DNA from 2 places in the Bilifractor sp. LCP21S3_A7 genome. Region 1 is predicted to be linked to the other one. Evidence: predicted binding sites of a transcription regulator. Region 1 holds the regulator's gene; the other holds the start of a gene.
What was found. Region 1 encodes Rex, which represses fermentation and respiration genes when NADH is low (regulators of the CRP and FNR family bind a similar motif). Its sites were predicted from a motif close to ATTGTTAANTANTTAACAAT; they were not measured.

Region 1 (16,027 bases):
AAGCCGACGCAGACTTCTGTAAAGGCTCTGCAGAGCATCGGAATCATGCCGGATATTCTGGTATGCCGTTCCGAGTACCCGCTCAGTCAGAGTCTCAAGGACAAGATTGCCCTGTTCTGTAACGTTCCGAGCAGCCATGTTCTTCAGAATCTGGATGTGGAATATCTCTATGAGGCACCGCTTGCCATGGAGAAGGAAAATCTGGCCGACGTTGTACTTGAATGTCTGCATCTCTCAGACCCGGAGCCGGATCTCTCCGACTGGACCGATATGGTAGAGTCCCTCCGGAATCTGAAGCACCACGTCACCATCGCTCTCGTCGGGAAGTACATTGCCCTTCATGACGCTTATCTGAGCGTTGTCGAGGCATTAAAGCACGGCGGAATCAAGAACAGCGCGGAGGTAGATCTGACCTGGGTCGACTCCGAGAAACTGAACCGGGACAATGTGGCTGAGGTTCTTGGCGATGTAGACGGCGTCATTGTTCCCGGCGGTTTCGGCGGCAGAGGCGTTGACGGAATGATTGCTGCCGCAGAGTATGCACGGACACACAAGATTCCATACCTCGGTCTCTGTCTCGGAATGCAGGTTGCGATTATCGAATACGCAAGGAATATGTGCGGATATCACGACGCCCACAGCATTGAGCTTGATCCCGACACCATGCATCCGGTGATTGCCCTGATGCCCGACCAGAATGATGTCACAGATCTTGGCGGCACCTTAAGACTCGGTTCCTACCCCTGTGAGCTGAAGGAAGGCACCATTGCGAGAGAGCTGTATGGATCCAGCCTGATTCACGAGCGTCACAGACACAGATATGAGGTCAATAACGACTACCGCAAGCCGCTCACGGACGCCGGCATGGTGCTCTCCGGTATTTCGCCGGACGGCCACATTGTGGAAATGATCGAGCTTAAGAAAGAGGATCATCCGTTCTATATCGGAACCCAGGCACATCCTGAGTTCAAGAGCCGTCCAAACCGCCCGCATCCGCTGTTCCGCGGATTTGTAGCAGCCGCATTAAAATACAGAGAGGAGAAATAACCGATGTTTAAAGCAAATCAGAATTACCTCCGACTTCAGGGAAGCTATCTTTTTTCCACCATCGCGAAGAAGGTCGCAGCTTATACCGAGGCCAACCCGGATGCGAATATTATCCGTCTCGGGATCGGCGATGTCACACAACCGCTTGCTCCGGTCATTATCGACGAACTTCACAAGGCTGTAGATGAAATGGGCAAAAAGGAGACCTTCCACGGTTACGCTCCGGATCTCGGATATGCTTTCCTCCGGGACGCGATTGCTGATGAGTACAAGGGAAGAGGATGCGAGATCAGCGCGGATGAAATCTTTGTGTCGGACGGAGCCAAGAGCGATTCCGGCAATATTCAGGAGATTTTCAGTGAGGACGCGAAGGTTGCCGTCTGCGACCCGGTATACCCGGTATACGTGGATTCAAACGTCATGGCAGGCCGCTCCGGCGAATGGATTCCTTCCGAGCAGAGATACTCCAATTTCATCTATATGCCCTGTACCGAAGCCAACAATTTCACACCGGAATTTCCGAAGGAAAATCCGGATATCATCTACCTCTGCTATCCGAACAATCCCACCGGAATGACCATCAGCAAGGCTCAGCTTCAGGAGTGGGTGGATTACGCGAATCGGATCGGAGCCGTCATCCTCTACGACGCCGCCTATGAGGCATACATTACAGAGAAGGATGTTCCCCATTCGATCTATGAGTGTGAGGGAGCAAGGACCTGTGCCATCGAAATCCGCAGCTTTTCCAAAAATGCCGGTTTCACCGGCGTACGTCTCGGCTTCACCGTTGTTCCGAAGGATCTCCGTGACGCGGACGGCGTTTCTCTCCACGATCTCTGGGCAAGACGCCACGGCACCAAGTACAACGGCGCTCCCTACATCATTCAGAAGGCCGGCGCAGTCGTCTTCACACCGGAAGGGCAGAAGGAAATCCGCGCGCAGGTGAGCTACTATCAGAAGAACGCCCGTGTCATCTATGACGGACTGAAGGATGCCGGATACACCGTATACGGCGGAGTGAACGCTCCGTACATCTGGCTCAAGACCCCGGATCACATGACCTCCTGGGATTTCTTCGATCATCTTCTCGAAGATGTTCATGTCGTCGGAACACCCGGTTCCGGATTCGGCCCGAGCGGCGAACACTTCTTCCGCCTGACGGCATTCGGTACCTATGAGAAGACCGTGGAGGCGATTGATCGTATCAAGTCCATGTAATAACGAAGGATCCGTCAGGAATCTTCACGGACAATGATTCCGGGACAGACCGCAGAATATCGCGAAAGAATCCGAAATAGAAGGCAGGTACAGAATAATGGGAAAAATTCAGATGAAGACGCCTCTCGTTGAAATGAACGGAGATGAGATGACCCGGATCCTGTGGCAGATGATCAAAGATGATCTGCTCACTCCGTATATCGATCTCAAGACCGAGTACTATGACCTCGGGCTGAAGCACCGCGATGAGACGAACGACCAGGTCACCAGAGATTCCGCCGAGGCGACAAAAAAATACGGCGTTGCCGTAAAATGCGCGACCATCACGCCAAATGCCGCGCGCGTGAAGGAATACAATCTCAAGGAGATGTGGAAGAGCCCGAACGGAACCATCCGTGCTATGCTGGACGGCACCGTGTTCCGCACACCGATTATCGTAAAGGGAATTGAACCGGTAGTCCGCTGCTGGAAAAAGCCGATCACCATCGCCCGTCACGCTTACGGAGATGTCTACCGCAACGTAGAGATTCGTGTTCCGAAGGCAGGTAAGGTTGAACTGGTGTATACCTCCGACGACGGAGAAATCACGAAGACAGAGCTGGTTCACAAATTTGACGGACCGGGTGTCGTACAGGGCACACATAACCTGGATGATTCCATCACAAGCTTTGCCAGAAGCTGCTTTGATTATGCCCTCTCCAGAAAGGAAGATCTCTGGTTTGCCACAAAGGACACGATTTCCAAGACCTATGATCACCGCTTCAAGGATATCTTCCAGGAGATCTATGACAACGACTACAAGGAAAAATTCGAGGCCTGCGGCATCACCTACTTCTATACACTGATCGATGACGCGGTTGCCCGAATCATGAAATCGGAGGGCGGATTCATCTGGGCCTGCAAAAACTACGACGGAGATGTCATGAGTGATATGCTGTCCTCCGCCTTCGGTTCCCTCGCGATGATGACCTCTGTTCTGGTATCCCCGCACGGATATTTTGAGTACGAGGCTGCTCACGGAACCGTTCAGAGACATTATTACAAGCATCTGCGCGGCGAGGAGACTTCGACGAACTCCGTAGCCACTATCTTCGCATGGAGCGGCGCTCTTCGCAAACGGGGAGAGCTGGACAAGCTCCCGGAGCTTGTTGATTTTGCGGATAAGCTTGAGAAGGCAACCATCACCACCATTGAGTCCGGAAAAATGACCGGAGATCTCGCGAGAATCACAACACTTCCGAATGTGAAGACGCTGAATTCTGAGGATTTCATCCTCGCCATCCGCGACACACTGGACTCCATGCTGTAAATACTTACACGGAAAATACAGGAACAGCCGCTGTGCATAGCTCTGCACAGCGGCTGTTCCTGTATTTTGCAATCATATTTTCATTCCGGCCATTATAGAATTAATTCGTTCCGGTCATTCTTCGTCGGAAGCTGTCTCCCAGTCTTCATAGAGTTCCTGAAGCCTGTCGTTGTTCGCGTTCTGTTCCTTCGCGAGTTCCTGGCATTTCTGCAGGTCCGTTCCGGTCTCCGGTTTCAGAAATTCTTCGTCGATTTCCTTGTTCCTCGCCTCCAGTTTCTCGATTTCCTCTTCAATTTTACGGATCCGGTTTTCCTTTTTTCGAAGTCTCGCCTGTTCTTCCTTCTGTGCTTTCCAGTCCAGTTTTCCGGAGCCGGAGGAATCCGTGGCTGCCGCAGGATTTCCATCTGCGGCGGTCTGTCCGGCTGGCGCTGATCCGCAGACTCCTGATTCGGAGCCGGAAGAGGAGAGAGACGCTGTCCCTGCCGCGCCGGAATTCTTTCCGCCCGCGCCGTCAGACGCGGGAGAGGAGGCATAGGCACGCGTCAGCTCTTCTTTTTTCTCCATGTAATAATCGTAGTTGCCGATATAGTTGACCAGAGTATGATTGGTCAGCTCCAGAATGCGGGTCGCCGTCTGATTGATGAAATAACGGTCGTGGCTCACATAGAGCACCGTTCCGGTATACTCATTCAGGGCATCTTCCAGTATCTCCTTGGAGATGATGTCCAGGTGGTTCGTCGGCTCGTCCAGAATCAGAAAATTTGCCTCCGAGAGCATCAGTCTGGCCAGGGACACACGCCCGCGCTCGCCGCCACTGATCGAAGAGATCTTTTTGTACACATCATCGCCGGTAAACAGGAAGGCAGCGAGGACATTGCGGATCTCTGTTTCGGTCAGAGAGGGGTAGTCGTCTGCGATCTGCTGAAAGATCGTCTTCTCCGGGTCAAGCAGCTGCTGCTCCTGATCGTAATACCCGATATGGACCTTGGAACCGAGTGCGATTTTTCCCTCATCCGGTGTCAGAAGGCCGTTGATCATCTTCAGAATCGTGGACTTTCCGGTTCCGTTGTCACCGATGATTGCGACCCGTTCTCCACGCTTGATCTCAAAGGACTGATTCCGGAAGAGAAGGAGTCCCGGAAAAGACTTGGACAGACCGGTCACAGTGAGCACATCCTTGCCGCTTTCCGTCCTCGGCTTCAGCTCAATGCGCATATCCGCGCTGACTTCCTGCGGTTTTTCCAGTACCTCCATTTTATCGAGCATTTTTTCTCTGGATTCCGCGCGCTTGATGGACTTCTCCCGGTTAAACTGCTTCAGCTTCGTGATGACCGCTTCCTGATGACGGATTTCAGCCTGCTGCTTCGCCCACGCGTTGTACTGCGCCTTGCGCACGATCGATTTCTTCCGGCTGTATTCGTTATAATTTCCCTCGAAGCTCATCGATCTGCCGTTTTCGATCTCGATAACCCGCGTGACGATGCGGTTCAGGAAATACCGGTCATGAGAGACGATGAGCACGGTTCCCGGATAATTGATGAGAAAATTCTCCAGCCACTCGATGGAGGAGAGATCCAGGTGGTTGGTCGGCTCATCGAGAAGCAGGATATCCGGCTTTGTCAGCAGGAGCTTTCCCAGAACGACCCGTGTCTTCTGACCTCCGGAGAGGGAGCCCAGACGGCGGTCAAAATCTTTTTCCTCAAATCCGAGTCCCTTCAGGACGCCTGTGATCTCGCTCTCCGCCGCATATCCGTTCTGGAGCTCAAACTCATGCATCAGCTCTGTATAGCGATTCATCAGCGAAACGGCCTCTTCGCCGGTGACTGTGTCCATCCGGCGCTCCATCTCCCGCAGGCGCTGCTCCATATCAAGGATGTCCTGCTTTGCCTTCCGGACCTCCTGATAGATCGTCTCGTCTGATTCCATGTCCTGATACTGCGTCAGATATCCCATGGTCTTGCCGTGCGTGACGGTGACTTCTCCGGTGTCCGGGCTGAGAGCCCCGGTAATGATCCGGAGCAGCGTCGATTTGCCCGCTCCGTTCACACCGATCAGAGCGGCCTTGTCCCTTTCTTCAATATGAAAGGAAATATCCTTTAGGATTTCCTCTGATCCAAATGTCTTGCTGATATTCTGACAGGAGAGAATCATATCTGTCCACCTCACACATTCGTTGCTTTTCCTGTTTGCGTCCCGCCGCCTCTCTGGCGGAGCATTTACCTTCCAATTATACCGAAAAAAAACGACAAAGCAAGGGCGGCAGGAAAAAGAGAAATACTTTGACAAAAATTAGACAATTACATATAATGGTAGTAGCTTCAAGGAGGTTTTCTTATATGAGTCAGAAAGAGATTTCGAAAGCCGTTATCAAGAGGCTGCCCCGTTATTACCGGTATCTCGGTGAACTGCAGGAGGCCGGCGTTGAGCGGATTTCTTCCGGTGAACTCAGTCAGCAGATGAAGGTGACCGCCTCTCAGATCCGGCAGGATCTGAATAATTTCGGCGGTTTCGGGCAGCAGGGCTACGGTTATAATGTGCAGTATCTTCGGGAGGAGATTGCCAAAATTCTCGGACTGGACCGCATACACAATATTATTATTATCGGTGTCGGGCATCTGGGACAGGCTCTCGCGAATTACACGAACTTTGAGAAGAACAGTTTCCGTATCATCGGGCTCTTCGACAATAATCCCGAATTGAAGGGCAAGGTCATCCGGGGTGTTCCAATCCGTATGACGGACGAGATTCCGGCCTTTCTCCGGGAGAATGATGTCGAAATCGCGACGCTGACACTTCCGAAGGAGTATGCCATTGAGGTGAGCAAGATGTTGATCGAAAACGGCATTCACGCCATCTGGAATTTTGCGCACACCGATCTGAACCTTGTGGTGCCGAAGAATGTGGCTGTTCAGAATGTTCATCTGTCCGAAAGTCTGATGCGGCTGTCCTACAACCTCAAGACACTCGAAGAGAAGTAGACACCTGCCGATACAAGACGATACAAGAGCCCCTCGCGTAGATGGGGGCTCTTTTTGGAACAGAAAAGAGAAACATTATCGGATCACATAAATTGGGGCAGAGAAGAGAACGGTTATTGGATCTCATGAATTGCGCTGTCCTTCAGCAGAAAGGGAGGATACAGAATGAAACTGATCTTGAGTGCAAGGCAGCATCAGGACGCAGACCGAAGCGCTGTCGCGGCGGGGATGCCTTCCATGGTCCTCATGGAGCGGGCGGCACTTGCCTGTGCATCAGAAATTGAAAAACGGCAGTATGATATGGATCGGGTCCTCGTCGTCTGCGGAACGGGAAACAACGGCGGAGACGGAGTCGCCGTTGCCCGCATTCTCTGCGAGGAGGGATACAGCTGCACGGTTTTTCTTGCCGGACCGGAGGAAAAATTCAGCGAACAGCTGAAACAGCAGCTTCATATCATCGAGGGTTTTCCGATTCCGGTCATCCGCGCACGCAGGATGCCTGGCGAGGAGCTGGCGGATTTCCATCCGGAGGATTATTCTCTTATCATAGACGCTCTCTTCGGAATCGGGCTCAAGCGTGACATCACCGGAATCTATGCCGAACTCATTGACCGGATCAATCATTCCGAGCTTCCTGTCGCCGCTGTCGATATGCCGTCCGGTGTCAACACCGACTCCGGCATGATCATGGGGACGGCTGTCCGGGCGGATCTCACCGTCACCTTCACAACCGGAAAGGCCGGGCTCTACATCTATCCCGGAGCAGCCTGTGCCGGAAAGGTCAAGGTAAAGCAAATCGGTATTCCGCTTTCCAGAAAGATCACAAAAGCCTGCCAGCTGTATACCATCGAACACAGTGATCTTGATTATCTCCCGAAGCGTGATGAATCCGGCAACAAGGGAACCTTCCGGAAGATCCTCGTCATCGCCGGATCACGGAATATCTGCGGGGCGGCATATCTTTCCGCAAAGGCCGCACTTCTGACCGGTGTCGGAATGGTGAAAATCTTTACAGAAGAAAATAACCGCACTCCGATCTGCGCAATGTTCCCGGAAGCTCTCATTTCCACATACCGGGATGGTGCAAAAGACTTTCCACAGCTTGCAGCGGATATGAAATGGGCGGATACTGTACTGATCGGTCCCGGACTTGGAACCGGCGATACGGCGCTTTCTCTTATGCGGGAATTCCTTCGTCTGAATCAGGAAAGAAAAATACCTGCAGTTTTTGACGCTGACGCGCTGAATCTCATCGCGGCGCACAGCGACCTCCTTCGGGAAATCCGCTTTCCCTCCGTTTTCACACCACACGTTGGTGAAATGAGCCGTCTGACCGGCATCGCGCCTTCGGATATCAAGTCATCTGCCGTCAGCATCGCAAGGCATGCTGCCGAGGAGGTCCGCAACACGGTGGTTCTGAAGGACGCCGCAACCATCACAGCGCTCCCGAATGGCAGCTGCTTCCTGAACCGGTCCGGCAACAGCGCACTTTCCACAGCCGGGAGCGGAGATGTCCTGACCGGAATCATTGCCGGTCTGACCGCGCAGCACGGAGATTATACCGGTGTCGCTGCCGCACTCGGAGTCTACATTCACGGAAAATGCGGAGAGCGGGCATCCGAGAAATATTCAGAGGCCTCCGCGACTGCCGGAAACATTCTCGAATTCATCCACGAATTTCTCTGATGAACCGGCGCCGCGCCTTTTCCGCTGTCACCTCAAAGGGAGACAGAGCTCTGAAATTTTCTGCTTCTTTGCTGCTTTGACTCTCTTTGTATCTGCTTTGAGCCGATTTGACTCTCTTTGCAGCCGCCTTGACTCTCTTTGCAGCCGGTTGACGATCCATCCATTCAGTGATATATTTTTAAAGTAATGTTAAAATTAGCGCGAGTTATGAAAACCGCCGGACTTTGTATACAGCTTGTGGTGTTGTATACAGCATGGCCGGTTACCGTATCCGGCGCTGAATTCATATACTATTTACAATTTAATGAGGAGTGAAATTTTATGTCAGGACATTCAAAGTTTGCGAACATCAAGCACAAGAAGGAGAAGAACGACGCGGCTAAGGGTAAGATTTTTACCATCATCGGCCGTGAAATCGTGATTGCCGTGAAAGAGGGCGGACCGGATCCGGACAACAACAGCAAGCTTCGTGATGTAATCGCAAAAGCCAAGGCCAACAACATGCCGAACGATACCATTAAGCGCGGTATTGAAAAGGCTGCAGGTGCCGCGAACGCGGACAACTATGAGCACATCACCTATGAAGGCTACGGTCCCGGCGGAGTTGCCGTAATCGTCCAGACACTTACAGACAATAAGAACCGCACGGCAGCAGATGTCAGAAGCGCATTTTCAAAGGGAAACGGAAATGTCGGAACACCCGGATGTGTTTCCTTTATGTTTGATGAGAAGGGACAGATCATCGTCAGCAAAGAGGATTATGATGGTTCCGCAGATGATCTTATGATGCTCGCTCTTGACTGCGGCGCGGAAGATTTCAATGAAGAGGAAGATTACTATGAGATCCTGACTGCTCCGAATGATTTCTCTGCGGTTCGGGAAGCTCTCGAGAAAAAGGGCATTGTCATGTCTGAGGCAGATGTCGTCATGCTTCCGCAGACAAAGACTGCGCTGACGGATGAGAATGACCGCAAGATGCTTCAGAGGATTCTGGATCTTCTGGATGAAAGCGATGACGTTCAGAATGTGTACACCAACCTCGACGGAGAGCTCGACGAGGAGTAATTGAACTGATATGATCACAAACCGGTCCCGACCTGCAGATATTTTTCGGACCGGTTTCTTATAACTCTGAACAAATAAGGAGTAAACGATGTCTATTCTACAGGCGATGATTCTGGGGTGCATTCAGGGTATTGCATCCTTTCTTCCTGTCAGCAGCTCCGGACATCTGGTGCTGGCCGGCAGTTTTATGGGAATCAGCACCGGGCTTTCGCTGAAGTTTCTGACGCTGATGCATATCGGAACTCTGGCAGCGGTGTGCCTCGTTCTGAAGGATGATCTTCTCCGTCTGTGGAACGCGCTCACCGGTCTCATCCGGGACGGCATATTCAATCTGATCACCTATGTGCAAAACTTTGGACATCCGGAGGATGGAGAATACCGTCCGATGCTGAAATCCGCTTACCGCAGACTTGTGGTGTATATGGCGGTTTCCATGATTCCGACATTTCTGATTGCCCTGATTCTTCGTCGTTTCGCCGAAATCGGCGCCCGGAATCTTCTGATCACCGCCATGGGATTTATGGTTACCGCACTGATGCTGATGGTATCCTCGTTCTCGGATGACCGGAAGAAGAAACCGAAAGGCACGAAGTATTCCGACGCCTTAATCATCGGCGCATTTCAGGGAATATCAGCGGTTCCCGGGGTGTCCAGAATCGGCATGATCATGGCAGGATGCAGTCTCGCTGGTTTTTCCAGAAAATACACGATCCGGTATGCCATGCTGATCAGCATTCCGTCGATTCTGGGAGGACTGATTCTTGAGGGACCTTCGCCGGTATCTGTCGGGAAGACCGTCGGCATTGGACCGTGTATCGCAGGGATACTTGTCGCTGCAGCGGCCGGATACCTGGTACTCCGTTATACAATCCGGTTATTGAACAGAAATTTAAATCGTTTTTTTGCAGTTTATTGTCTGGCGGCAGGCGTATTATCCATCATTGCATACCTGCACTGAGACAAATGATAAGAGGAGTGTAATCATTGGCACGTAGTAAGGGGAGACAGGAAACCGCGTCCGGCGTTTCCGCAAAAAGCAGAGTCCGGAAGACTTCAGCGACGGGGAAGCTGAAATCATCCAGAACTTCCATTTCGTCGGGCAGATCCTCCGGAGGAAGCGCGTACGGAAGAAGTTCCTCTGGAAAGGGCACTTCAGGAACGGGTTCCTCCAGACGGCGTTCCTCCGGAAGAACATCCGGCGGGTCCACATCACAATACCGGACATCCGGTTATTCCACGAAAGCCAAAGCGAAGCGTGAAACAGAAATCAGACGTGACGTCGGGATTCTCCTGACTCTCGGCATCAGCATTCTTCTGTTTCTTTCCTGTATCGGTCTCGCCGGTCCGGTCGGATCCGCTCTGGCATCGCTGGCATTCGGCCTTTTTGGAATCACTGCATATATTTTTCCTTTTCTGCTTCTCTATCTGGTGATTTTCCTGATGGCAAACACAGCTTCTCCGGATGTCACTCGAAGGGTAATCTCGCTGTCGGGACTGTATATCTTTATCTGTGCTTTTGCGCAGCTGATCCTCAGCGGATATGAGAAGAGTACCGGACCCGCGCAGATCTTCCGCGAGTGTTCCAGATACCACACCGGAGGCGGAATCATCGGAGGAATACTGGTTCTGCTGTTCGGAAAGGGCTTCGGTATGATCGGTGCCTATGTCATTGTGATCCTGGCGCTGGTAATCTTTGCGCTTCTTCTTACGCAAAAATCTCTTTTTTCGCTCATACGTGACCGCAGCGACTATCTCTATGACACCCGCGACATTCGTGAACAGGAGAGAGAAGAGCGCCGGCTGATCCGTCAGGAAAGAAGAGATGCGGCGATCGCGAAAAAGGAGCGGGAGGCGGCGCTTCGCATGAAGACCAGAGAACGACAGGCTGCGGCCGAGGAGACAACCCGTATGGCCCGCCGTGTCGAACCTCAGACGATTCCACATCCTGACAGAGATACGGATTCCGCTGCGAAGCTATCTACGCCCGTATCAAAGACAACCATTGACGCGGCTTCTCTTGCGCCGATCATCTCGGAACTGCAGACCGCTCAGACGCCGGACAGCAGCAATACCGTCAGCGGAGACAGCAAAACCAATAACAAGGCCATCCGTAAAACAGATGACAATACCAATAAAAGCAGCAATAACAGCAGCAAGGACAGATATAAATCGGACCATTCCTTTGATCCTGAGACCGGGGAGATTATTGAAGACGAAGATAACCTGGAAGATGATTTTCTGATTACACCTGAGGCAATTCCGGATGACATCATCAGCAATGGAACAGGCAGAATGGAAGCTTCCTCCGCACCGGAAGGAGAGTCTCTTCTGCCATCCGCCGGTCAGGAAAACCATTTCGATGAAGCCGCGGGCAGACCATCACGCGGCACGGCTGTTGATACCGGTTCTGCCAAAAACGAAAGAGAACAGACAGAACAGAAGACCCATTCGAAGGAGAACGGAGTTCTGAAGGAGCACGTAAATCCGGAAGAGCACGCAGAACCTGAGGAGATAAATACCTCTCAAGAGAAGAGCGGCCGAAAGGCAAGGACCTCCGCAGGCGGCGCAGAAGAAATCCAGGTCCCGGAACAAGAGGAAGAAATCGCGGAGGAATATGTTTTTCCCCCCATTGATCTGCTCAATCCTCCGAAGCCCAATCAGAGAGGCGACTCGAACGAGCATCTTAAGGCGACAGCCGCAAAGCTCCAGCAGACACTTCATAATTTCGGCGTGGAAGTCACCATCAACCACATCAGCTGTGGCCCGACCGTCACACAGTATGAGCTGACCCCGCAAATGGGCGTGAAGGTCAGCAAGATCCTGAGTCTTCAGGACGATATCAAACTGAACCTGGCCGCCACCGATGTGCGGATTGAAGCCCCGATTCCCGGCAAGGCCGCGATTGGAATCGAAGTCCCGAACAAGACAAATACTACAGTCAGCATGCGGGAGCTTCTGGAATCCGAGGCTTTCCAGAAAGCCAAATCAAAGCTCGCGATCTGTGTCGGAAAGGACATCGCCGGACAGCCGGTTATCGCCGACATCGCGAAGATGCCGCACCTGCTGATCGCCGGAGCCACCGGTTCCGGTAAATCGGTCTGTATCAACACCTTCATCATGAGCATCCTCTACAAATCCAGACCGGATGAGGTGAAATTCATCATGATTGATCCGAAGGTCGTTGAGCTTTCCGTATACAACGGGATACCGCATCTGTTGATCCCGGTCGTCACAGACCCGAAGAAGGCTGCGGGCGCTCTGAACTGGGCCGTCTCAGAGATGACGGACCGCTACCAGAAGTTCGCGGAGATGGGCGTGCGCGATCTGAGGGGATACAATGAAAAGGTAGAAGCGATGCCGCCGGATGAAAACGGTAAAAAGCCGAAGAAGATGTTCCGTATCGTAATCGTTGTGGACGAGCTTGCGGACCTTATGATGGTCGCGCAGAATGAGGTGGAGGATGCGATCTGCCGGCTGGCTCAGCTGGCCCGTGCCTGTGGCATTCATCTGATCATCGCGACCCAGCGTCCTTCCGTCAATGTCATTACCGGACTGATCAAGGCAAATATGCCTTCGAGAATTGCTCTTTCCGTAACCTCGGGTGTTGATTCCCGAACAATCATTGACATGAATGGCGCGGAGAAGCTTCTCGGAAAGGGTGATATGCTCTTTTACCCGCAGGGCTACCAGAAGCCCGCCCGTATTCAGGGTGCTTTTCTGACGGATGAAGAGATCGCAAACGTAGTCAATTATTTAAAGGAGAACCACAAGGTCCTGCACTTTACACAGGAGAACATGATGCAGATTCAGAAGGCAATCGACAAAAACGCCGCCGGATCTGTCAGTCCAAGCGGAGACGCGATGGACACGGATTCCTATTTCACGGATGCCGGAAAACTGATTATTGAAAAGGATAAAGCTTCGATCGGTATGCTTCAGCGGGCATTCCGGATCGGATTCAACCGCGCTGCCAGGATCATGGATCAGCTCTGTGATGCCGGTGTCGTCGGAGAAGAAGAAGGAACAAAACCACGCAAAGTCTTGATGTCGATGGAACAATTTGAGAATTACCTGGAGGAGAATTGATCAATGAGGACTTGCACAAACTGTGGCGCACAATTTCCGGATGATGAACTGATCTGCCCCGTATGCGGACACGAGGTACAGCTCGTGCCTGACTATGTCACGATTGAAAGCAAGATTCAGGAAGACAAAAAAAGAAAAGAGGATGAAGAACAGAGACGCCGTGAAGAGATGGAACGGGAACAGGCGATCGAAAAACGTAAACAGCAGATCCGCCGCAAGATCCTCCTGCTGATTGTGCTGATTGCCGCGGCTGTTGCCGCTGTCATCATAACATCGGTATCGCTTCATCTCAGCAAACAGCACGGGTCCTTTGCCTATCAGTATGAAAAAGCACAGAGCTCCTATGAAATCGGCGATTATGACGATGCCCTGTCTTATATCACAAAGGCTCTGAAAATCGACGCTGACAATGACGACGGGCTTTATCTGGAGGCAGAAATCTATGCTGCCCAGAAGAAAAACAGTGACGCAGAATCTGTTCTGGAGAAGCTGATTTCCGGAAACGGCGACTATACCAGAGCATATGATCTTCTGATCAAATTATATACCGCCGACAGGAACTCGGACGCGATACGCACCCTGCTGAAGAACTGCAAAAACAAGAAGGTACTGGCGAAATATGAGAATTACCTTCCGAAGGCGCCGACCATCACCCCTGAAGGCGGTACCTACAATGATATCCAGACCATTACGATCGAGTCCTCTGACAACGGAACCATCTACTACACGACGGATGATTCCAAGCCGGATCTCTCATCTTCCAGGTATACCGGCTCCTTTAAACTGAAGGAGGGAACCACAACGGTCAAGGCAATCGTTGTCACGGACAAGGGGCTCACCAGTGAGACTTCCAGCCAGGAATTCAGCATCGAGCTCGATACCCCTTCCGCTCCGAAGATCACACCGGAATCAGGTACCTATACGCACCTGAAGGGGAAGAGCAGCAGCACCGAATCGGTTTCGTCTTCCTCCGGCAATGACACAAACACTGATGTCACCCATATTACGGTTACGGTTCCGGATGGTTATACATGTTACTATGCCTTTGACCAGACACCGACCAAAAGCAGCAATAAGTATACCAAACCAGTGAGTATGCGTCAGGGGGAACATATCTTCTACGCGGTGCTGTGCAGCAAGGACGGAAAACTCGGAAAGGTGGCATCCGCAACCTATATTTACTCAGTTGTTACCCCGACAGCAACGCCGACACCGACTGCCACACCGACACAGGAGGCAAGCAACACCTACAACCCGGCTAATGTCTATAATTCGGAGACGGTAGCCACACCGACACCAACGGAAGCGGCAACACCAACTGCCACACCGACTCCGGAAGCTTCTTCATCAACCTCCTCCGCAAACTCGGAGAACAGGGAACAGACCGGTTCTGAAAGTACCGGAAAGGAGAGCGATAAAGCTGCCGAAGAGAACACGAACTGAGCCGGCCTGGCTGCGGATTGCTCCGTGCTTCGCACTCCCGCAATCCAACAGGTATGCGCACTTTCGTGCCGCTTGCGCGTCACTTCGTGCTCATACCTGTTGCCTTCGAAAACGCATCCAGTCTCTTACACACGCTTCGCGACAGGCGGCCTGTCTGCGTTTTCAAAGAGCTTTTCCTCTTAACACCTATGCCCCGCATGCGGGGCCCCACAATTTGTATAAGCTGCGGATTGCTCCGTGCTTCGCACTCCCGCAATCCAACAGGTATGCGCACTTTCGTGCCGCTTGCGCGTCACTTCGTGCTCATACCTGTTGCCTTCGAAATCGCATCCAGTCTCTTACACACGCTTCGCGTGTGACGATCCTGTCTGCGTTTTCGAAGAGCTTATACACTAAATTATGAAAAAAGTTCCACAAAGTTTCTGATTTATGGTAAACTATTACAGAATCTGCTTCTGATGCATTTCGACGGCGTTCCGGATGCATCCCGATTCAGATGATCTAATACCGATCATTACGGAAAGCTTCTGTTTTCCGTGAGGATGCGTGGTCACGATATCATTGTATATGAAGAATCATGATATACTTGAATTGCGCGAATATATTTTATATCAGGAGGACAACATGTATAAGATTTTGTCTGCAGACAACCTGGCCGCAAATATCTACCGTATGGTAGTTAAGGCGCCAATGGTAGCAAAGCATTGTCAGCCCGGGCAGTTCATCATTGCCAAGGTTGATGAAGTAGGAGAGCGTATTCCTCTGACTATCTGTGATTACGACCGGGAAAACGGAACGATTACTATCGTATTTCAGCCAATCGGAAACTCCACACGGAGAATGGCCGAGCTTACAGCAGGCGATTCCTTCGAAGATTTTGTCGGACCGCTCGGACGTCCGTCCGATCTGATCGACACGCCGATTGAAGAGCTCAAGAAGAGAAGCATTGTCTTCATCGCCGGCGGTGTCGGCACCGCACCGGTATATCCGCAGGTTAAATGGCTCCATGAGCACGGCGTGACCGCGGATGTCATTATCGGCGCCAAGAATAAAGATCTTGTCATCCTTGAGGATGAATTCAAATCCGTATGCAACCTTTACATCACCACAGACGATGGTTCCTATCAGCGCAAGGGTATGGTCACCGTATGTCTTCAGGATCTGATCGAAAAAGAGGGCAAGCACTACGACTGGT
Region 2 (16,027 bases), on a different contig from region 1:
ATGTTATTTTCGTAGGTATCTATTCTGTCATCGCTTATATACTGGCGCGGATCCGCTATGTTCGGATGCAGAACGACATGGAAGAATATGAGCGCGCTCTCGCAAGGCTGGGACGCATGTACCGGCGGGGATATCACGAGGAAAGCAGCGAACGGGAAAAGCAGGAGGAAGAGGAAGAATGAACGAATTGCTTGAGTTAAGAGAGAGACTGATCCGTTTTTACACGGATTATGACGTATATATACGTCCGCTTTTCCGGTTTGCGCTGGCGGTGATCACGTTTATTACACTGAATGACAAGATCGGATATGTGAGTCAGTTGAACAATCTTCTCGTGATAATCATTCTGTCTGTTATCTGCGCGATCCTTCCGGTTAACGGGATCGTCTTTATCGGTACCGTGCTGATTGTAGCGAACAGCTTTGGATTGAATGTCGGAGTCGGCGCATTCGCTGTTGTGCTTTATCTGCTGATGCTGCTTCTGTACTTCCGCTTTGTTCCGAAGGATGCGCTGGCGATTATTCTTACGCCGGTGGCGGGAGCTCTGCACATGCCGATGACGGTTCCTGTTGTGCTGGGGCTTATGCGAGGTCCGGTGTCGGCAATCACGCTGATCTTCAGCGTGCTCTCCTGGTCCTTTGTAAACGGTCTTCCGGATACCGTCGAAGCGGTCGCGAATACAAAAGGTGCCAGTATGATTGACATTGTTCAGGCAATACCCGGCGCGATGATGAATTCGAAGACGATTCTCATGCTTGTGACATTCGTGGTGGTATTTTTGATTGTTACCTGCATCCGGGAGCTGGTCAGCAGCCATGCCTGGGAGATCAGCATCATCGTCAGCGCGATTATATATCTCGGACTGATGATTGCCGGTGCCAGCATTCTGAATGTGAAGATAAATCTTGTGATGACCGTGATCGAAACCGCAATCTCAGCTGCCGTCGCATTTGTCTTTGAATTTTTCTGCTATAATGCGGACTATTCCCACACGGAGTTCCTTCAGTTTGAGGACGACAACAACTATTATTATGTAAAGGTGACTCCAAAGCGCAGACCGAGATATAATCTCGAAGAGGAAGAGGACGAAACGGAAGAGGTGGAGGCAGACGCGGATGAGAAGCGTTTTGTCACCCGGGAGAACAATATCTATGAGAAGAAATTTGAGGGGATCAATCTTCAGTCCAGGCTCGAAGAATCCCTGAAATCTCTGAATACAAACCAGAACGGCCGGAAAAATGGCCTTGACGGTTCTACACCTGGTACTGCCCGGAACACAGACAAAGATGAGAAGATGACAACCATAAACCTTACCGTAGACAGTGAGGACCGTCAGACTCGTGCAGATGCTCATAAGGACAGGAATTCGGACATTGGGGGAGAGACAATCCGACTGGATCCGGTTTCTCCTGAGAGCGGAGATGAAGCAAAAGCCGGAGATGAAGCAAACGCCCGGGAAGAGGATATGGGACAGACCAGGATCATCAGAAGGTAAACGGATGTGCCATATTGTTGTACATGGCTGCAGGCTGTTTTCTGCCACAGGCTGTACAGGCTGAGGATTGCTCCGGGCGTCATCCGGCTTAAGTCAGAGAAGAAGGAGAATCATATGAATGCTTTTCTGAGCAGGTTTCAGTATTACATCCTTTCATGGCTGAAGCCGCCAAAGACAATTCAGGTCATTGATATTATCCAGATTCTGCTTCTGGCTTTTCTGATCTACCGGCTGATCATCTGGATGAGGAACACCCGCGCGTACACTCTGCTGAAGGGAATTCTGTTTATCGGAGCGTTTGTCATTGTCGCGAACATTCTGCATATGGAAGTGATCGTCTGGCTTCTCGGCAATCTGAGCGTTGTCGCTTTTACGGCAATTGTCATCATCTTTCAGCCAGAGCTCCGAAAAGTACTGGAGCAGATGGGACACAGCAACGTACTGCGCTCCTTTTTTTCCATCAGCAAAACCGGTGAGGACAATAAGCGATTCAGTAACCACACGATAAACGAGCTGGTCAGGGCCTGTTTTGAAATGGGTGATGTGAAGACAGGCGCTCTGATCGTTATCGAGAAGGAGACGCTGCTGGATGAGTATATCAGCACCGGTATTCGTCTGGACGCTATTGTGTCGGGTCAGCTGCTGATTAATATTTTCGAACATAACACCCCGCTTCATGACGGCGCGGTTATTATTCAGAATGACCGGATTGCGGCAGCTACCTGCTATCTGCCGCTCTCTGACAATATGGAGCTGAGCAAAAAACTCGGTACCAGACACCGCGCCGGTGTCGGTATCAGCGAGATCACAGATTCTCTGACGATCATTGTGTCGGAGGAGACCGGGAGCGTATCCTACGCCATGAATGGACGGCTTCACACGGCGATTTCTCCGAGCCAGCTGCGCGAGGTTCTGCAGGATGTCCAGGTGCTGTACAATGATAAAATCCGCATACTGAAAGGGGGACGCAGAAACCGTGATACGAAGAATCCTAGCTAGTCTGCGTTCCAATATCGGATACAAGCTGCTGGCATTACTGATAGCGATTGTCATCTGGTACTCGGTAGTGGACATCAATGATCCTGTGGAGACAGAGTCTTACAGTGTTCACATTACGGTGGCGAATGAATCGTACATCTCAAACGGAAAACAGATCTACATGATCGAGGATCAGTACAAGACAGTTACCGTGTATGTGAAGGGAAACCGGTCGGAGCTGAAGAAAATCTCCGCGGACAATATCACCGTTACGGCCGACCTGACGCAGATTGTTGATCTTGACCGCGATCCTGTCATGGTTCCATTATCGGTCACTGTTCCCGGTATTTCGGCTTCAAATGTGACACTGTCCAGAACGGCAATACCGATTACGATTGAAGATGTCGCGAGCAAGGAATTCGCTGTGAGTGTGGACACAGGAAGTTCGGTTCCGGGATCCAGTTACGAGGTGGGAATCGCGACTCCGAATCCGGAGAAAATAGTGATCAACGGACCGGAATCCATCATCAATGAGATTGACAGCGTGGTCGCCAAGATTGACGTCACAGGCATGACGCAGGATGGAAACCGAAAGGCAGAGCTCGAGATCATGGACAAGAACGGCGAAGCGCTGTCCCAGGAGACAGTTCAGGATGATCTGACGTTCGATGGCGGTGTGCCGGATGTTTCGGTATATGTAGATTTGTGGAAGAAGCAATCCGGTGTTGGGATGAAGGTTGAGTACTCCGGAGAACCGGCCGAGGGATATAACGTAACGGCTGTGAGCACGACACCGGAGACAATTACCGTGGTTGGAACAGACGACGCACTGAACCAGCTTGCGGCAAACGGGAATATTATCACGATTCCGGAGGGGTATGTATCTGTGTCAGATGCCTCCTCGGATGTTACGGCGGAAGTTGAACTCAGTGACGTGCTTCCGGACGGTCTGCGGCTGGCATCGAGCACGGCAGGGACGGTCACGGTAACCGTTACGATTCTTTCGGACGAAACCAAGGAATTCACGCTGGATGTGGATGATATCGCTACAAACAACCTGGATCCGGATCTGACGATCTCGTATGACCAGACCAGCATACAGGTGCGGCTGAACGGAGCGGGATCTGTGATCGATGATCTGAAGACGTCAGACATCAAGGCTTCCATCGATCTCAAGGGCAAGGATACAGGCGATTATGCCGTAAATGTATCGTTTGTGCTTCCGGCGGGAGTATCGCTGGATGATGAGGTTTCGATACCGGTACATCTGAAGGAAAAGGCGACAGCAAGCTCCTCTTCCGGGAGTGATAAAGGCGGAACCAGTTCGTAGGCAGCCGTTATGAGCACATGAGAAAAGCATTCCGGCAAGTGCCCGGCAGATATATGCAGCAGGAAACAGAAATGGTCAGCAGAACAATGGTAATAAAAGGAAAAAACGGGCTGCATCTGAGACCCGCCGGCAGGATCAGCGAGACGGCGCTCCGTTTTCAATCCGAGATCCTTCTAGAATACAACGGAGGTCTTTCCACAGCAAATGCCAGAAGTGTACTCAGTCTGCTTGCGGCAGGTCTGCAGGATGGAGATGAGGTTGTACTTTGCTGCAGAGGCTGCGATGAGAAAGAGGCCCTGGATGCGGTTGCAAAGGTATTTTCGGAGGAAACGGAGGCTGTTCCTCTCCGGAAGAGGTAAAGGTGCCTGCCGATGGCCCGGTATGCTGCTGGACGTGGGCATGAGAAACGGATATAAGCGGATAATGGAAGGTGACCGTATCGATTGTTAGCGTTTAATGGAAGGCAATCGTATCGATTATACAGATACTGTTACCCTGATACTATTATCCAGATGCGCATGGATATGAGAAATGCATAGCAGAAGGTGACAAGAATGCCCCGGAAAGCCGTATGGAAACGGCTGCCGGGGCATTCTCTGCACATGCGGCGAGTCTCATCTGTGCCGATATGGCATAAGGTGGAGCTTATGCCATGCATGTCATGACAAAGTGCATGGGGTTTCATCTGTGCCAATATGGCATAAAGTGGAGGGCAGACCATGTAAATAAGCTATGCTGATGCGACACGCAGATGATTGCCTCACACATATTTCCTACATCAGTAGGGCCATCCGGTATGTGTTCGCAGCACAGAGGATTACCGCAGTTTCGATTACTGTTTTCACATATTTTACACAAATAACGGGTAAAATACGTATATCAATGGGCTTTCACGCTATACTGGCGTTGAGAACGGAGGAGCTTGCATATGAGTGATATACACAACGATAGAAATTCCGTTTCGTCATCGGAAGAGAACACCGGAACACCAGATTCGTCTCAAAAGGAAAAGAGCGGAAATCGGGATGCGGAAGCGAAGACGACCTACAGCTGGGTGAATCCCAAACTCCGGCAGGGTGGATCGGAACAGACAGGAAATAATCCCTGGTCCGGCGGAGGTGACGGAAATTACTGGAGATACAGTGACCATACCGGAAACGGAGAACAGCACAGAGGGGAAGAAGATGCCGACGCTCATCAGGAGGAGGGATGGAGAGATCCCTGGTCCGGCCGGGGCAGAAATGACTATTCTGATTATTCGGCTGGGAGCAGTCGAAGGGACCGGAAAGCACGGAAAAATCTTGATCAGGATCACCGGGTGAAACGACCCCGACGCAGCGGCATACAATGGGCAAGCGTTGCAGCCATGGCAGTGGTGTTCGGTTTGATTGCGGGGCTGGTTGCCTATGGCGTTAATTATATCGGCAATCGGATCCATCCGGTCTATTCATCAGCATCGGCAGGAGAAAAAACAGATACCCCGAACCATTCCGGCAAGGATGCTTCGGATGAGACGGAAAATGTCACGGCTTCTTCCGGGACAGCGCTTACGCCGGATATTGCGTCTACAGGCAAGGATCAGGAGATGTCGGTCGCTGAGGTCGCATCGGCCGCTATGCCGTCGCTAGTGACGATTTCTACCATGTCCGTAGAAGAGATGCAGAGCTTTTTCGGAGGCACACAGAAATATCAGGTCCAGGGAGCCGGCACGGGCGTTATTATCGGAGAAAATGATTCAGAGCTCCTGATCGCTACAAATAATCATGTGATAGAAGGCGCGACGCAGGTATCCGTAGGGTTTGTGGATGAGTCGGTTATTTCCGCACAGATCAAGGGATTTGACGAGGATCATGATCTTGCAGTGGTTGCGGTAAAACTCTCGGATATCTCGGATGATACAATGGGTCAGATCCGTGTGGCAACCGTCGGGGATTCTGATAAGCTTGTTCTGGGTCAGCAGGTGGTGGCTATCGGAAATGCGCTCGGATACGGCCAGTCGGTGACAAGCGGATATGTCAGTGCGCTTAACCGGTCGCTTCAGCTGTCTGATGGCACAAATACATTCAATTCAGACGGCCTGATTCAGACAGATGCTGCCATCAACTCCGGAAATTCAGGAGGGGCGCTCCTGAATATGAAAGGAGAGCTGGTCGGCATTAATGAGGCGAAGCGAAGTGGTAATGGCTCACAGGCTTCTGTAGATAATGTGGGTTTTGCAATCCCCATGGCAAAGGCGGAACCGATTCTGGAGGATCTCATGAATGAGAACACCAGAACACGGCTGGATGACGATGAGAGAGGCTATCTGGGAATCACATGCGCAGATGTCACCAGCGAGTACTCACAGATCTATAACATGCCGGAGGGCGTCTGTGTTACCTCTGTGGTATCCGGAGGACCTGCGGATCAGGCGGGAATCCGGAAGGGAGATGTGATTACAAAATTTGACGGCAAGAGTGTTACTTCATATTCCAAATTGGAAAACCGGCTGAAGTATTATTCTTCGGGTGAGGAAGTTCCGGTTGTGATACAGCGGGCGAGCGGGAGCTCCTATAAGGAACAGACGGTGAAGGTAACTCTGGGAACAAGTGATGCGATCAGCAGCATTCAGAATCCGGATTCGCAGGACCAGGGACAGGATAACAATTCTTCGGGTATGCCGGGAACAGAGCCGGGCGGAAACGACAACAGCGGAGATATCTTTGGACAAATTTTCGGATACTGAGAGGATAATTATGATTGACGATAAGGATATTATTGACGGAGATTTTCGGGAAGTGCCGGATTCCGGGGAGAAGAATGCGGATGAAGGGGATGCGGCTGATAAGGGCCAGAACAAAAAAACTCCGGACGAGGTAAATGGGGACGGAAAAAATACATCCGTTTCTGCCGGAACATGGAAAACGCGGGAAGAGGATACGGACGATGAAGAAAAACGTCACAGCGGGCATTACTGCATGATGTGTCATCGTCCGGAAAGCAGCACGGGGAAGCAGATCGAACTGCCCGGCGGGATGTACATCTGTACGGACTGCATGCAGAAGGGATTCGAGGCAATACAGAATCCCGGAATGAATGAGATGCTGAGCAAGCTTCCGCCTAACATCGGCATGATCGATTTGTCCGGACTTGGTTTCGGCATGCCTGCCCGCGACCATAAAAAGAAGGAAAAACAGAAGACACCAAGAAAGAAGCTCACAATGCAGGATGTGCCGAGACCGCATATCATTAAGGCTAAACTGGATGAATATGTCATCGGTCAGGAGCATGCAAAGAAGGTGATGTCTGTTGCAGTGTATAACCACTACAAGAGAATTCTTCAGACTCCGGAGCAGATGAAGGACGGGACAGAGATCGAGAAATCAAATATGCTGATGATCGGTCCGACCGGGTCCGGAAAGACTTATCTGGTTCAGACGCTGGCAAAACTGCTGGATGTGCCCTTGGCCATTACGGATGCCACGAGTCTGACAGAGGCCGGATATATCGGAGATGATATCGAAAGCGTTGTGTCGAAGCTTCTCGCGGCGGCAGACAATGATGTGGACCGCGCGGAGCACGGCATCATTTTCATCGATGAGATCGACAAAATTGCCAAAAAGAAAAATACCAGTCAGAGAGATGTGAGCGGCGAGGCAGTTCAGCAGGGCCTTCTGAAGCTTCTTGAGGGAAGTGAGGTAGAGGTTCCGGTAGGGGCCACAAGCAAGAACGCCATGGTTCCTCTTGAGACGGTGAACACGAAGAACATTCTCTTTATCTGTGGCGGCGCCTTTCCGGACCTCGAGGATGTGATACGGGAGCGCCTGAACCGCACATCGTCCATGGGATTCCAGGCAGAACTGAAGGACCGGTATGAAGAGGACCCTGATATTCTGCAGAAGGTAACGAATGAAGATCTCCGGGCCTTCGGAATGATTCCGGAGTTCCTTGGAAGGCTTCCGATTATTTTCTCTCTCGAGAGCCTCACCGAGGATATGCTCGTTAAGATTCTTCGTGAGCCCAGAAACGCGATACTGAAGCAATATGAGAAGCTTCTTGCGCTTGACGGGGTGAAGCTTGTCTTTGACGACGGTGCGCTGCATTCCATTGCAAAGAAGGCCCTTGATAAAGATACCGGTGCCCGTGCGCTTCGGGCAATTATTGAGGATTTTATGCTGGATATCATGTATGAGATCCCAAAGGATGACAACATCAGTGAGGTTGTGGTGACAAAGGAATATGTAGAGCATACCGGAGGACCGAAGATTATCCTGAGAGGACAGGAACGATCCGGCAGCCCGATTCCTTCCTGATTATGAAGGAAAAGAGGTATTCTCAAAGGTGGCAGTTATATGGATGAAGCCGTCAGCTTCAGAATTGCTGTGTTGCTTGCATTTTAGCAACCGGCAGGTATTCATTGTGAAAAAATGTATTTTTCAGGATACAATTGACAAATTTTTGTCGAAAACCACAGTTTTGACGAATGTTGGTGACATTAAGGTTGGAATCATGTAAAATGATTTCCGTAGAAGATTACGCAGTTATATTTGATCACACAGATATCGGAGAAGCTGTTTATCGTTCCGCTCTGCTGAAGACGCGGAAGATGCGGGAAACCTGGGAACGACTTCCAGATACCGGGTGATTCATGAGTATTTCTGTAAAAGGAGGAAGCAATTCAATGGCTAACGTAGATTTAACAAAGTACGGCATTACCGGAACAACAGAAATCGTATACAATCCATCCTATGAGAAGCTGTTTGAGGAGGAGACAAAGCCGGAACTCACCGGATATGACAGGGGTCAGGTTACTGAGCTCGGCGCGGTTAATGTTATGACCGGTATTTACACCGGACGTTCTCCTAAAGATAAATTCATCGTTATGGATGAGAACTCGAAGGACACAGTATGGTGGACATCCGACGAGTACAAGAATGACAACCATCCGGCTTCTCCTGAGGCATGGAAGGCAGTTAAGGAAATCGCGAAGAAGGAGCTCTCCAACAAGAAGCTCTATGTCGTTGATGGTTTCTGCGGCGCGAACAAGGACACCAGAATGGCTGTCCGTTTCATCATGGAAGTTGCATGGCAGGCACATTTCGTAAGAAATATGTTCATCAAGCCGAATGCTGAGGAAGAGGCAAACTTTGAGCCGGATTTCGTTGTCTACAACGCATCCAAGGCAAAAGTTGAGAATTACAAAGAGCTTGGCCTGAACTCCGAGACAGCCGTTGTCTTCAACGTTACCTCCAAGGAGCAGGTTATTATCAATACCTGGTACGGCGGAGAGATGAAGAAGGGTATGTTCTCTATGATGAACTACTTCATGCCGCTGAGGGGCATCGCATCCATGCATTGCTCCGCGAATACAGACCTGAACGGCAAGAACACAGCTGTATTCTTCGGCCTGTCCGGAACCGGCAAGACGACACTTTCCACTGATCCGAAGCGTCTGCTGATCGGTGATGATGAGCACGGCTGGGACGACAACGGAGTATTCAACTATGAGGGCGGATGCTACGCAAAGGTTATCAACCTGGACAAGGATTCTGAGCCGGATATCTATAACGCAATCAGAAGAGATGCTCTTCTTGAGAACGTAACGGTAGACAAGAACGGAAAGATTGATTTCACGGACAAGAGTGTCACAGAGAACACCCGTGTGTCCTATCCGATCGATCACATTGAGAAGATTGTAAAGCCGATTTCTCACGGCCCGGCAGCACAGAATGTCATCTTCCTTTCTGCCGATGCATTCGGAGTTCTTCCGCCGGTATCTATTCTGACACCGGAACAGACAAAATATTATTTCCTGTCCGGATTCACTGCAAAGCTTGCAGGAACCGAGCGTGGAATCACTGAGCCGACACCGACCTTCTCAGCGTGCTTCGGACAGGCATTCCTTGAACTGCATCCGACCAAATATGCAGAGGAACTGGTCAAGAGAATGGAGCAGAGCGGAGCAAAGGCTTATCTTGTTAATACCGGATGGAACGGAACCGGAAAACGTATCTCCATCAAGGATACCCGTGGTATCATTGATGCCATCCTGAACGGGGATGTTCTGAAGGCACCGACAAAGAAGATCCCGTACTTCGATTTTGAGGTACCGACAGAGCTTCCGGGTGTTGACAGCAGCATTCTTGATCCTCGCGATACCTATGCTTCTGCATCTGATTGGGATGAGAAGGCAAAGGACCTTGCGGCGAGATTCATCAAGAACTTTGCAAAATATGAGGGTAACGAAGCAGGTAAGGCACTGGTTTCCGCTGGTCCGCAGCTCTGATAGACAATTGTAAACTCCTGTGTGCAAGGCCTCTGTGGCCTTGCCACAGGAGTTTATTTTTTGCGTTGTGCGGCACAGGAGAATTGATTATAATCAGATTAAACCGGTACGTGCAGAACACCGGTAGAAACAACTGGTACAGCCCAGAGGAGGAAGAATCAATGAAGGGATTTATGAAGGAATTTAAGGCGTTTATTTCGCGCGGCAATGTCATGGATATGGCGGTCGGCATTATCATTGGCAGTGCTTTTACCGCCATTGTAAATGCGCTGGTGAACAATATCATTATGCCGTTGATCTCTGTGATAACAGGCGGCATCAGCTTTGATCAGTGGAATATTACGATGGGCGCCGGAAAGGATGCACCGGTGCTTGGACTTGGCACATTTATTGCTGCCGTTATCAATTTCCTGCTCATCGCGCTGGTGCTGTTCATGGTAATTAAAACGATCAACAAAATGCATGAGGGCGCCGACAAACTTGTCGGAAAGCAGAAGGAAGAGGAAAAACCGGTCACTAAGATCTGCCCGTATTGCAAGTCTGAGATTCCGCTTGAGGCTACAAGATGTCCGCACTGCACCTCTCAGCTTGATAAAGATGAAGCATAAAAAAGTATCCGGGTTGGAGTACTGGAGGTGAGTAAATATCTGTTTTTGTACGAAACAGTCAACGAAAATAGTAAAAACGCATAATAAAATATAAATGACAGGGCAATCCTTTGAACAACTTGCCATATCATGCGTGATGAACTATAATGTGATTGTTGGCTGTTGGCTGTTGGCTGTTGGCTGTTGGCTGTTGGCTGTTGGCTGTTGGCTGTTGGCTGTTGGCTGTTGGCTGTTGGCTGTTGGCTGTTGGCTGTTGGCTGTTGGCTGTGCGCGGTACGCAGCTGCCTGCAGGAGGCATTGGTACAGAGGCTGTCCGTGCAAGGTATCGGTGCAGAGATAACAGCATCAACACTGGCATCAGGATATCTTTGCAGAGATGGAGGATATCCTTACAAAGACAGGAATTGGGGGATTTGAACGATTGAGAAAGAAATATATTATGGCTTTGTTATGTCTGACGATTGGCGCAGGGCTTGCCGCAGGGTGCGGGAAGGCGGAAACTGTTGATGACTCGGTAGCACTGGTCACCGCTACGCCATCACCGACCGGCACTCCGACGGTTACGCCTTCTGCGACACCGACTTCGACGCCTGAGGAGACTCCGACGGAAGCTCCGAAGTCGGAGAGTACACTTCCGGAAGGGCAGATGTACAGTTACCTGACCGGAGAACCGATAGATACTGCCGCAGGGTCCAGAAGACCGATAGCGATCATGATCAATAACCTGCAGCCGGCGGTGCCACAATCCGGCATCAATCAGGCGGACCTCTTGTATGAAATTGAAGTAGAGGGAAATATCACACGTCTGATGGCAGTGTTCCAGGATCCTTCCAATATCGGGAAGATCGGACCTGTGAGAAGTGCGCGCCCGTATTTTGTATATTTTGCGATGGATAACGAGGCGGTCTATTCTCATTACGGCTGGAGTCAGCAGGCACAGGATCTGATCACTTCTCAGAACATGGAGGACATCAATGGAATGACTGCGGGCGGGTTTTACCGCTCGGAGGACCGCAAGGCACCTCACAATGTTTATGTCGCAGGATCCTCTCTGACAGGTGACGCAGACAGCCTTGGCTATAACAGGGCTTACCCCGAGGGCTACGCGCCGAATCTTGCGTTTAATACCGCGGATACGGACATCGGCGGAGAAGTTGCGAATACCGTTCACATTCCGTTCAAGTACGATGATCCCTATTTTGTGTTCAATACAGAGGACCGGCAGTACTATCGGTATGAGTACGGCTCGGAGCACATAGACCAGGAGACGGGTGAGCAGCTGAAGTTCAAAAACATCATCGTACAGTATGTCAGTCAGTGGCATCTGGACGATAATGTGCATCTCGATATGAATCTGTTCACCTCCGGGACCGGCGTATTCTTCACAGACGGAAAAGCGATTCCGATTACATGGGAGAAAGCCGATCAGAATGACAATACTGAATATTTTGACAGCAATGGCAATAAGATCATGCTGAATCCCGGCAAGACGATGTTTGAGATCTGTTCGGATAAAAATGCAGCAAGCTGGTCCTGATCCGGCCGGAGCAGAAAGCCTCATCCGCTCACACAAGGTGTGAAGCGGTGGGGCGAATGCCGCGACAAACCTGATGATGGTATCTTTGCGCGCAAGTCCGGTTTGCCATTTGAAAAATGTATGGCAGGTATGCCTTCCGGTTGACAACCTTTGGAACGATTTATAGAATAGAAGCTGAATGGAAATGCCTGCAGGAGCAGCGGGGATCTTCAGGATGGCAGCCTTGTTATCTGACCGTTGCGGCCGGCAGAAGATCTGTGAGAAACAGGTCTTTTTTTATTTACGCGAACAGTGAGCCGCAGCCGAATGCGAAGTATTCGTGTGCGGCGAGCGTCGCGATAGCGAGATAAAACTCGCGCAGCGTGTTTTATCTCGTTTATGAAAAGAGCGAATCGCAGTCAGGCACGGCGATCCTGTGTGCGTTTTTTAAGAGATTGTACAATGATGAGGTGTTTGGATAGTGAAAGCGATTGTTTGTGCAGATCAGAAATGGGGAATCGGGAATCAGGGACATCTTCTGGTGAACATCCCTTCTGATATGAAGTTTTTTCGGGATACGACGATCGGTCATGTCGTGGTGATGGGAAGAAGAACCTTCGACGGACTTCCGGGCGGTCGGCCTCTGGAGGGAAGGGTGAACATTGTTTTGTCCAGAGATCCGAATTTTCATCCGGCAGGTGCTGTTGTAGTCCGGAGCAAAAGAGAACTCTTAGAGGAGCTGAAGAAGTATAATACGGATGAGATCTTTATCATCGGAGGCACCTCGGTATATGAACTGATGCTTCCATTCTGTGATGAGGTTCTGGCGACGCGGGTTAATTTGATTTACCAGGCGGACTGTTATTTTCCAAATCTGGATTATATGCCGGAATGGGAACTGGCAGAGGAAAGCGAGGAACAGACCTGCTTTGATATCGAGTTTGTTTTTCGAAAATACCGCAGGAAGTATCACACCGCGTTTCCTGAAATGTAGAGGGCAGAAGGCAGAGGCAGATGCTGCAGCAAACGAAAGGATTTTATGATGAAGACGAAGACAGTACGCATCGGAGACAGAGTGATCGGCGGTGGAAATCCGATCCTGATTCAGTCCATGACAAATACGAGGACGGAGGATGTGGAAGCGACGGTTGCACAGATCCGGGCGCTGACAAAGGCGGGATGCGATATCATTCGCTGCACGGTTCCGACGATGGAAGCCGCGGAGGCTCTCACAGAGATAAAAAAGCAGATCACGATACCGCTTGTTGCGGATATTCATTTTGATTACCGGCTGGCGATTGCGGCGATGGAGCACGGAGCGGACAAGGTACGTATCAATCCCGGGAATATCGGAAGCTCCGACAGGGTGCGCGCGGTGGTAGACTGCGCGAAGGAGAGGAAAATTCCGATCCGTGTCGGAGTTAACAGCGGCTCTCTGGAGAAGGATCTGCTGGAGAAGTACGGAGGTGTAACTGCTGAGGCGCTTGTGGAAAGCGCGTTGAAGCAGACTGCCATCATTGAGAACATGGGGTATGATAACCTCGTCATCAGCATCAAGTCGTCGAATGTCATGATGTGCGCGAAGGCGCATGAGTTGATATCGAAAAGGACCGATCACCCGCTTCATGTGGGCATCACCGAGGCCGGGACACTTTATTCCGGCAATCTGAAATCGGCGATCGGACTTGGAATCATTCTGTATCAGGGAATCGGTGATACCATCCGTGTATCGCTGACGGGAGATCCTCTTGAGGAGATCCGGACCGCAAAGTTTATCCTTCGGACGCTCGGACTTCGGAAGGGAGGCATTGAGGTGGTATCCTGTCCGACCTGCGGACGAACGCAGATCGATCTGATCCATCTGGCAAATGAAGTGGAAAAGATGACAGAGAACTATCCGCTGAATCTGAAGGTGGCGGTGATGGGATGCGTTGTAAACGGACCCGGGGAAGCGAGAGAGGCGGATCTGGGAATCGCCGGAGGAAAGGGCGAGGGACTGTTGATCCGCAGGGGTGAAATCATCCGTAAGGTTCCGGAGAATCAGCTCCTCGATGCCCTCAGAGATGAGCTGGAACACTGGGTGGATCCCGAATTGTGATTGGAGAGTCAGATCTCAGATGAGTGAAACGCAAATTCTAGGAGAAAACGGAATGCAAGGGGGAACTGGAATCCTGGAAGAAAAGGGAATGCAAAGGGAAACTGAAATCCATGGAGAGAAGGGAATCCGGAAGGAAACAGATATCCGGCAGAATTCAACAGGAAGTGCGGCAGATGCGGAGGCGCCGGAGAGCAGAAAGCTGACAGAAGCTTTTCCAAATCTGGAGCTTGAGGGGGAGCTTGAGGAATATCTGCAGTTTGCGGTGGTGAGAAAGGCTGCCTATAACCGGAAGCGCGGTGTTCTGCACATTTATCTGGAGAGCCCGCAGTGGATTCACAAAAAATATATCGATCAGCTGGAGAGGGAAATCCATCGCCAGCTTTTTTCGGATGCTTCTTTTTCGGTGAAGGTCACAGAGAAATTCCGCCTTTCCAGACAGTATAATCCGGAGAAAATGCTGGAGGTGTACCGCACGAGCATTCTGTACGAGCTGAAGAAAAAGGACATCTTTCTGGCATACCTGTTCCGGACGGCGAAAATCAGTTTCCCTGAGGAAAACCTCATGCGGATCGGGCTGGAGGATTCTGTGATCGGACATGAGCGCTGCGCGGAACTGACCCGTATTCTGGACCATATTTTCACGTATCGCTGCGGACTGCCGATAGAGATCGCGACGGAATTTTATCCGGTGAAGGAATCGGAGGATCTGAAGCGAAGCGCGCAGCAGATGCGGGCGCAGGCAAAGCATATTTTCGAGAACTCCAGGGCAGGCCGGGAGAGGAACGGTATAGCGGAGACTGCCGGGGACGGAGACGGGAGTGCGGAGACCGGGAAGAGGGATGTTGCAGCTGTTTCGGGAAAGCCGGCGGACGGGGGAACTCCGGCATCGTCCGGGCGAGGCGGTTTCGGCATCAGACAGGGCACCGGCGGAAAAGGACGTTTTTCACGGAGATCCGGACGAGGCGGATTCGGCTTTGGCGACCGTCTGAAGATGGACGATGATCCGAATCTGATCTACGGAAGAAATTTCGATGAGGACAGCATTCCGATTGAGTCGATCGATGAGACAACCTCGGAGGCTGTCATCAGAGGTCAGATTCTGTCGATGGACATGCGTGATCTGAGAAATGAGAAGGCGCTCGTGATTTTTGCGGTCACCGATGATACGGACACCATCCAGGCAAAGATCTTTATTATGCAGTCGCAGAAGGAGGAACTTGCCGGAGAACTGAAGGCGGGGAAATTCATCAAGCTGAAGGGCAGGATCATGCTGGACAGCTACGAGCACGAATTGACGGTATCGACGGTGATCGGGATCCGGAAGTCGGTCAGTTTCCGGAAGGGACGCTATGACAGCAGCCCGGTGAAGCGCGTGGAGCTGCACTGTCACACAAAGATGAGCGATATGGACGGCATTACAGACGCCTCAAAGCTGGTACAGCGGGCGTACGACTGGGGGATGCCGGCGATCGCGATCACCGACCACGGGGTGGTTCAGGCCTTTCCCGAGGCAAACCATGCCCTCGAGGCCATTGATGAGTCTTATCAGAAAAAATACGCCGAGGAACATCCGGATGCGGACAAGAATGAACTGAAAAAGGTCAGGGCACCCTTTAAGGTCATCTATGGCATGGAAGCGTATCTGGTGGACGATCTGAAAGGAATTGCCACCGACAGCAGGGGACAGAGTCTTGAGGACAGCTACGTGGTTTTTGATATCGAGACAACCGGTCTGTC

Region 2: pckA (phosphoenolpyruvate carboxykinase (ATP)) is a predicted target of Rex. The motif match lies at 8,229-8,248, and genes of this name have one in related genera.

The regions. Positions count from the first base shown of each region.
Region 1 covers NZ_JBQKGL010000003.1:222,657-238,683, reverse strand. Annotated here, with positions in the region: gene ACTQ1O_RS04185 (CTP synthase) at 1-1,047, shown strand, start outside; gene ACTQ1O_RS04180 (LL-diaminopimelate aminotransferase) at 1,051-2,265, shown strand; gene ACTQ1O_RS04175 (NADP-dependent isocitrate dehydrogenase) at 2,363-3,574, shown strand; gene abc-f (ribosomal protection-like ABC-F family protein) at 3,689-5,725, opposite strand; gene ACTQ1O_RS04165 (redox-sensing transcriptional repressor Rex) at 5,911-6,552, shown strand; gene ACTQ1O_RS04160 (NAD(P)H-hydrate dehydratase) at 6,718-8,238, shown strand; gene ACTQ1O_RS04155 (YebC/PmpR family DNA-binding transcriptional regulator) at 8,560-9,303, shown strand; gene ACTQ1O_RS04150 (undecaprenyl-diphosphate phosphatase) at 9,392-10,261, shown strand; gene ACTQ1O_RS04145 (DNA translocase FtsK 4TM domain-containing protein) at 10,288-13,389, shown strand; gene ACTQ1O_RS04140 (FN3 associated domain-containing protein) at 13,393-14,832, shown strand; gene ACTQ1O_RS04135 (sulfide/dihydroorotate dehydrogenase-like FAD/NAD-binding protein) at 15,457-16,027, shown strand, end outside.
Region 2 covers NZ_JBQKGL010000016.1:25,366-41,392, reverse strand. Annotated here, with positions in the region: gene ACTQ1O_RS12900 (hypothetical protein) at 1-182, shown strand, start outside; gene ACTQ1O_RS12895 (hypothetical protein) at 179-1,495, shown strand; gene cdaA (diadenylate cyclase CdaA) at 1,610-2,494, shown strand; gene ACTQ1O_RS12885 (CdaR family protein) at 2,472-3,803, shown strand; gene ACTQ1O_RS12880 (HPr family phosphocarrier protein) at 3,875-4,162, shown strand; gene ACTQ1O_RS12875 (S1C family serine protease) at 4,732-6,528, shown strand; gene clpX (ATP-dependent Clp protease ATP-binding subunit ClpX) at 6,539-8,095, shown strand; gene pckA (phosphoenolpyruvate carboxykinase (ATP)) at 8,464-10,068, shown strand; gene mscL (large conductance mechanosensitive channel protein MscL) at 10,230-10,676, shown strand; gene ACTQ1O_RS12855 (DUF3048 domain-containing protein) at 11,116-12,213, shown strand; gene ACTQ1O_RS12850 (dihydrofolate reductase) at 12,674-13,186, shown strand; gene ispG (flavodoxin-dependent (E)-4-hydroxy-3-methylbut-2-enyl-diphosphate synthase) at 13,235-14,290, shown strand; gene ACTQ1O_RS12840 (PolC-type DNA polymerase III) at 14,343-16,027, shown strand, end outside.